Regions from separate parts of the Nonomuraea sp. NPDC049625 genome, predicted to be linked through region 3. Evidence: riboswitches for the same ligand, from Rfam matches in the RefSeq annotation. Region 3 holds a riboswitch; each other region holds the start of a gene.
What was found. Region 3 has a riboswitch for S-adenosylmethionine ahead of thrC (threonine synthase). Riboswitches for the same ligand answer to the same signal wherever they lie in the genome.
Positions count from the first base shown of each region.

Region 1: another riboswitch for S-adenosylmethionine. It lies ahead of AB0J87_RS46305 (aminotransferase class V-fold PLP-dependent enzyme); the one in region 3 lies ahead of thrC (threonine synthase).
Region 2: another riboswitch for S-adenosylmethionine. It lies ahead of AB0J87_RS45400 (GNAT family protein); the one in region 3 lies ahead of thrC (threonine synthase).

Region 1 covers NZ_JBFAOQ010000015.1:47,487-49,681, forward strand. Annotated here, with positions in the region: gene AB0J87_RS46305 (aminotransferase class V-fold PLP-dependent enzyme) at 13-1,224, opposite strand; SAM riboswitch class IV at 1,351-1,466, opposite strand; gene AB0J87_RS46310 (TerC family protein) at 1,579-2,195, shown strand, end outside.
Region 2 covers NZ_JBFAOQ010000014.1:254,138-256,332, reverse strand. Annotated here, with positions in the region: gene AB0J87_RS45405 (hypothetical protein) at 1-402, shown strand, start outside; gene AB0J87_RS45400 (GNAT family protein) at 577-1,206, opposite strand; SAM riboswitch class I at 1,214-1,314, opposite strand; gene AB0J87_RS45395 (Ig-like domain-containing protein) at 1,525-2,195, opposite strand, start outside.
Region 3 covers NZ_JBFAOQ010000041.1:29,259-31,453, forward strand. Annotated here, with positions in the region: gene AB0J87_RS63600 (trehalose-6-phosphate synthase) at 1-404, opposite strand, end outside; gene AB0J87_RS63605 (RNA polymerase sigma factor) at 436-990, shown strand; SAM riboswitch class I at 1,070-1,211, shown strand; gene thrC (threonine synthase) at 1,225-2,195, shown strand, end outside.

The DNA of each region.
Region 1 (2,195 bases), on a different contig from region 3:
TGGGCGGCCGGCTCAGCGATTCACGAGGTCCCGCACGGCCTCGACCAGCCGGTCCACGTGCTCCTGCGTGGAGCCGATGCCGATGGAGGCCCGCACCGCGGAAGCGGTGCCGTCCTCACATCCGCCGTCGGCCTCACCCAACAGGTGCCGGACGAACGGGTGCGCGCAGAACTTGCCGTCGCGCACCCCGATGCCGTACTCGCCGGACAGCACCTCGGCCACCTCGCGGGCCGAGTAGCCGGCCACGGTGAACGACACGATGCCGACGCGCGGGTGGTCGTCCCCCCACAGCGACAGCTCCCGTACGCCCTCGATCGAGGCCAGCCCGGACCGCAGGCGCGCGATCAGCCGCTCCTCCTCCCGCACCAGCGCGGTCCAGCCGGTGGCCGTGAGCGCGTCGCAGGCGGCGGCCAGGGCGATGGCGCCCAGCACGTTCGGGGTGCCCGCCTCGTGGCGCGGCTCCGGGTCGTCGTGCCACTCGGTGTCGTCGCCCACGGAGCGCACCGCGCCGCCGCCCTTGAGGTACGGCTCGCCGTCCGCGAGCCAGTCCCGCCGCCCGACCAGCACTCCGGCGCCGAACGGCGCATACAGCTTGTGCCCGGAGAAGGCCACGTAGTCCAGGTCGAGCGCGGTCAGGTTGAGCCGCCGGTGCGGTACGAGCTGGGCGGCGTCCACCAGGATGCGGGCGCCGTGCCGGTGCGCGACGTGGGCCAGGGCGGCGATGGGCCACAGCTCGCCGGTGACGTTGGAGGCGGCGGTGACCACGAGCAGCTTGGGGCCGTCGATGCCGGCCAGGGCCGCGTCGGCGGCGCGGACCGCCTCGCCGGGGAAGGCGGGCGGCGCCAGCCGTACGGACTTCTCCCAGGGGAGGAGAGAGGCGTGGTGCTCGGTGTCGAAGACCACGGTGGTGGTGCCGGCGGGCAGGCAGCGGGCCAGGAGGTTCGTGGCGTCGGTGGTGTTGCGGGTGAAGATCACGGCGTCGTCCGGGCGGGCCCCGACGAACGCCCGGACCGTGTGGCGGGCCTGCTCGTAGCGGGCGGTGGTGAGCTGCGAGGCGTAGCCCGCGCCCCGGTGGACGCTGGAGTAGGCCGGGAGCGCGGCGGTGACGGCGGCGCTGACCGGCTCGAGACAGGGGGCGCTGGCGGCGTAGTCGAGGTTGGCGTAGCCGACGAGCCGGCCGCCCTTGACCGGCACCTCGAGGTCGGCCCCGAGCACGGCGGGGATCGGCCTGCCCGTGGCGACCGGAACGGCCTCGGCCTCGGCGGCGCGAGCGGGGACGGAGCTGAAGATCGTCAACGTGGACACGGCACATCTCCCTCAGGGTCATCGGACCCCTGGAAGCAGCCACGGAGCCCGCGCTTGCCCGCCACACTTCGTGACGGACCAGGTCTTCACCCGGGGCACCCCGCCGCGGACGCGAGGGTTGCCGGCCAGCTAGCCGGGGCTTGTCGCTGGCACTCATGACCTACGGCGGAGACTATAACCCAATCCCCTCCATCGATCGCAAGTCGGTGAACTTATCCGGCGGCTGACTCGTTGCTACCGGAAATCCCGCTCATGTGTCATGGAGGTGCGTAAATGTTGGACTGGGTAACCGACCCGCAGATCTGGATCGGTTTCTTCACCCTGGTCGCCCTGGAGATCGTGCTGGGGATCGACAACATCATCTTCATCTCCATCCTGGCCGGGAAACTACCTCCCGAACAACGGGACAGAGCCCGGGTGCTGGGTCTGGGCGCGGCGCTGATCACCCGGTTGCTCCTGCTGCTCGCCCTGTCGTGGGTGGTGCAGCTCACCGAGCCGCTGTTCGCCGTCTTCGGTCACGAAATATCGGGACGCGACCTGATCCTGTTGCTCGGCGGACTGTTCCTGCTGGGCAAGAGCGTCACCGAGATCGGCCACAGCATGGACGGCCCCGTGGGCAAGGACGGCAAGAAGGCCGCGGCCGCCTCCTTCGCCTCGGTGATCATCCAGATCATGGTGCTGGACATCGTGTTCTCGCTCGACTCCGTCATCACCGCCGTCGGCATGGTCGACACGCTCGGCGTGATGATCGCGGCGGTCGTGGTGGCGGTGCTGGTGATGCTGTTCGCGTCGGGACCGATCAGCAGGTTCGTGGACCGGCACCCGAGCATCAAGATGCTGGCGCTGTCGTTCCTCGTGCTGATCGGCGTGGTGCTCATCGCCGAGGGCTT
Region 2 (2,195 bases), on a different contig from region 3:
TCCATCACCCTTTCCGACCAGGACAAGCTCACCCTGCGGACCGCCGCGTGGGGCGCCGTCTCCCTGATGTCCGCCGCCGGCGCCGCCGGCTCGGCCCACAAGGTCGCCACCGAAGGCTCCATCGCCCTGACCTCCGCGACCGGTCTGGTCGGGCACGTGCTCGCCAAGGCGCCCAAGGGCGTGAAGTACGGCAAGTCCGTCGCCGACCTCGCCGACCTGGTGCTGCCGGCTCTGACCGCATCCATGAACCTGCTCAAGCAGCAGGATGCGGCCGAGGCCGACAACTTCCGCAGCACCGTCAGCGTCGCCCTCGAAGCAGCCGCCCACACTCACCAGGGTCGGCCCAGCCCTACCCTGGCCGAGATGACCCGCAAGATCACCGCAGCGCTCGACGCTGCTTGATGGGATGTCAACCTCGTGTCGCGGGGTCCACTCCGGACCCCGTGACAAGGCGGCGTGACGGGTCAGGCACGGGGCGAGTCCCGCCACCGGGCGGCCAAGTTGGTGGGCGCCGAACTTACCGACAGGCCGTGTTCAGACGCTCAGGGGCGTCTCACCGCACCCAGCCGAAGTTTCTCAGAGGGCCGGCGAACGGGAGCTCACGGCGGTGAGACGGGCTTGCAGTGCCGGTTTGACGGTAGGCCAGTCTTCGGCGACCACTGCGAACATGGCCGAGTCACGGATCTTGCCCTCCTCGCCGCGCGCCCACGACATGGACCAGGCGCGCAGCACGCCCTCGAAGGGGATGCCGAGGCGTTCCAAGGCCTGGCGGCACCGGTGGTTGCGGGCGTCGGTCTTCAGGTCGACGCGGGCGACGCCGAGCGTGTCGAACGCGTACGACAGCAGCAACAGCTTCGCCTCGGCATTGATCCCGGTGCCCTGCGCCGAGGCGGCCAGCCAGGTGAAGCCGATCTCGATCGCGCGCAGGTCCGGCCGGTCCGGCCACCTGCGGGGATCCCACAGGCCGGTGCAGCCCACCGCCTTGCCGTCGCTGAGCCGAACCTGCGCGAATGGGGTCAGCCCGTCGCGGACGAGCTGGGCCGCCAGGTAGTCCGGTATCTCGCGAGCGCGAGGCACCAGCGTGAAGTCGTAGGACGACCGATCCTCCTCGGCCGCCTCCGCGAGATCCGGCGCATGTCGCATCGCCAGCGGCTCCAACCGCACCAGATCCCCGGAAAGGACAGGAACATCAAGCCGCACGCTCATCAGCTCTCCCTCATCGTTCCTGGCATTGGCACCTTTCCCGCGGGTTTCCCGCCGGGGAGGTTGCCGGACCGTCACAGGGCCAGGTCCCTCAGATCCTCTGGATGAACTACCGAGTCGAGATCATGCCTGCACAGGCGGACACCGTCAATGCGCTTTCCATGGACCGCACTTGAACGGGGCAGAGGAGCTCTACCCAATGTGGGAAGCGTGGCAGCTGGACACACCCGGCGCGCTCTGGCCTTAAGACTCATGGCGGCCCAGGCGTCGGGAGTGCTCACCACCGGCGGCTACCGAGAACCGGGTCTGCCCGATCAAACCCTAGGCGTTGATCGACTTGCCGAGGGCGCTGCTCGCGAGCCAGTCGTCCCATGACTTCGCCCACGGCGTCGGCCCGTTGCCGAACTCGAGCTTCCGCGACGTCCCTGTGACCTCGATGATGTCTCCCCGCTGCGTGAAGTTGTAGAACCAGCGGGCGTTGGCCATGCTGGCGTTCACGCAGCCATGGCTGACGTTGCTGTTGCCCTGCGCGCCGGTCGACCAGGGCGCGGCATGGAAGAACATGCCGCTGTAGGTCATCCTGACATTCCACTTGGTATGGGCGTAGTACTCGCCGGGCCTGCCGATGGTGGCCGAGTCCATGAGGGTCGACGCGGCTTTCTCCTGGGCGATCATGACGCCGGACCAGCTCTCGTCGCCCTTCTTGCCCAGGCTGACCGGGATGGCCTTGACAACCTTGCCGTTCTCCCGCACGACCGCCCGGTGGGTGGCATTGCGGATCTTGGTGATGTGCTCGTCGCCGACCGTGAACGTCAGGGTGCGGTCCCTGGTGCCCCACAGGTCCCGGCCCGCCCGCAGCCCGGCCAGGTGCGCGACCACCGTGACCTTCTCGCCGACCGGCCAGTACTCGCGCGGCCTGAACTGGACCTCGCGGTCACTCACCCAGCTCCACGCGCCTTCGACCGGCTTCGACATCCGCACCTCCAGCGACC
Region 3 (2,195 bases):
GCGAACGCGCCGTTGTAGTCGCGGTAGGACTCCCACTCGCGCTCGAACCTCGTGCCGAAGTTGGGTGAGTTGGGGATGTCGTAGAGCAGGTGGTTGACGAACCACAGGGTGGAGTTGGCCACGGCGTTGTAGGCGCGGTGGAAGGTGGCGGGCGGGATGTCGAGCATGCGCACCGGACCCGTGTCGTAGCCGGCGTGGTCGATCCGGCCGCCGGGCACCAGGCGCACGGCGCTGCGGTCGCCGTCGGACAGCGCCGCGCACACCCACAGCATGCCGTCCTTCCTGGCCACCTCGGACAGTGCCGAAACCAGGCCGCCGCCACCGCGTTTCATGGTCAGCTCGCCGTCGTCCGAGACGGTAAAGGAAACGGGTCCTCTGTTGGAGGCCACCAGGACGCTGTTCATCTACGCTCCCTTCGCCCATAGGATCCCAGCTATGGCGCTAGATGAGCTAACCGAGGAACTCGCCCGCTCGGCCGCAGGAGGAGATCATCGCGCACTTGGCGAGCTCCTGGCGCGGATCGAGCCCGATGTGATGCGACACTGCGCCCGGATCCTCCCCTATCACCAGGATGCCGAGGAAGCCTCGCAGGACACGTTGCTGGCCGTGGCGCGCAACATCGGCCGGTTCGAGGGCCGGGCGCGGTTCAGCACCTGGCTGCACATCGTGACGGCCAACTGCGCGCGCACCACGTACAGGTCGCTCAAACGCCGCGCGGCCGAGCAGACCTCGGACGAGCTGCCCACGCAGAAGCCCGACGTGGCGCGGGTGAGCGTGATCGCGGGCTCGCGCCTCGACCTGCTCGACGCCATGGAGGCGCTGGAGGCCGACAAGCCCGACCTGGCGCAGGCGCTGGTGCTGCGCGACATCGTCCAGCTCGACTACAACGAGGTGGCCGAGCAGCTCGGCATCCCCCTGGGCACCGCCAAGTCGCGCATTCACCAGGCGCGCAAATACGTGCAGGGAGTGCTGGGTGATGATTATCGCTGAGACGCCACGTCTCGCATCTTGAGACGGGTGGCCATTTGGGCCCCATGGACGGGTAGAGTCCTTTTCAACAACTGAATATTGCTCATCCAGAGGGGTGGAGGGACCGGCCCTGCGAAGCCCCGGCAACCCTCCCGGTTTGAGACTCGCGACAGGGCGAGGCCGACCGGGACAAGGTGCCAATTCCGGTCTGCGGTCAAGGTGGCCGCAGGCGAAGATGAGGGAAGGCCTCGCTTCATGTCGCTCGACTTTGGTCCTGCTGTCGGTCTGTCCTGCCGTGAGTGCGGCACGCGCTACCCGCTCGGTCCGAGCTTCGCGTGTCTGGAGTGTTTCGGGCCGCTCGAAGCGGCCTATTCCTTCGGTACCGTGACCCGCTCCGACATCGAGTCGGGCCCCGCCAACATCTGGCGTTACCGGTCGCTGCTCCCGGTGCCGGTTGACGTCGCCAGTAAGCCCAATATGAACCCCGGCTGGACCAAACTGGTCAAGGCCGGAAACCTCGGACGCGCACTCGGTCTCAAGAACCTGTACGTGAAGGACGACTCGGGCAACCCCACCCATTCCTTCAAGGACCGGGTCGTCGCCATCGCCGTCGAGGCGGCGCGTAACTTCGGCTTCCACACCCTTTCCTGCTCCTCCACGGGCAACCTCGCGGGCGCGGTCACCGCGGCGGCGGCGCGCGCCGGGCTCGAGGCGTGCGTGTTCATCCCGGCCAACCTCGAAGCGGCCAAGATCGCCATGGCTCGCGTGTTCGGCGGCAAGCTGATCGGGATCGACGGCACCTATGACGAGGTCAACCGGTTCTGCTCCGAGCTGATCGGCGACCCGCTGGGTGACAAGTGGGGGTTCGTCAACGTCAACCTGCGGCCCTACTACGCCGAGGGCTCCAAGACGCTCGCGTACGAGATCGCCGAGCAGCTCGGGTGGCGGTTGCCCGAGCAGATCGTCATCCCCATCGCCTCCGGCTCGCAGCTCACCAAGATCGACAAGGGCTTCCGCGAGCTGGTGCAGCTGGGGCTGGTCGAGGACACGCCGTACAAGATCTTCGGGGCGCAGGCGGCCGGGTGCTCGCCGGTCTCCACCGCGTACAAGGCGGGGCACGACGTCGTGCAGCCGGTCAAGCCCGACACCATCGCCAAGTCGCTGGCCATCGGCAACCCGGCCGACGGGCCGTACGTGCTCGACATCGCCCGGCGCACCGGCGGGGC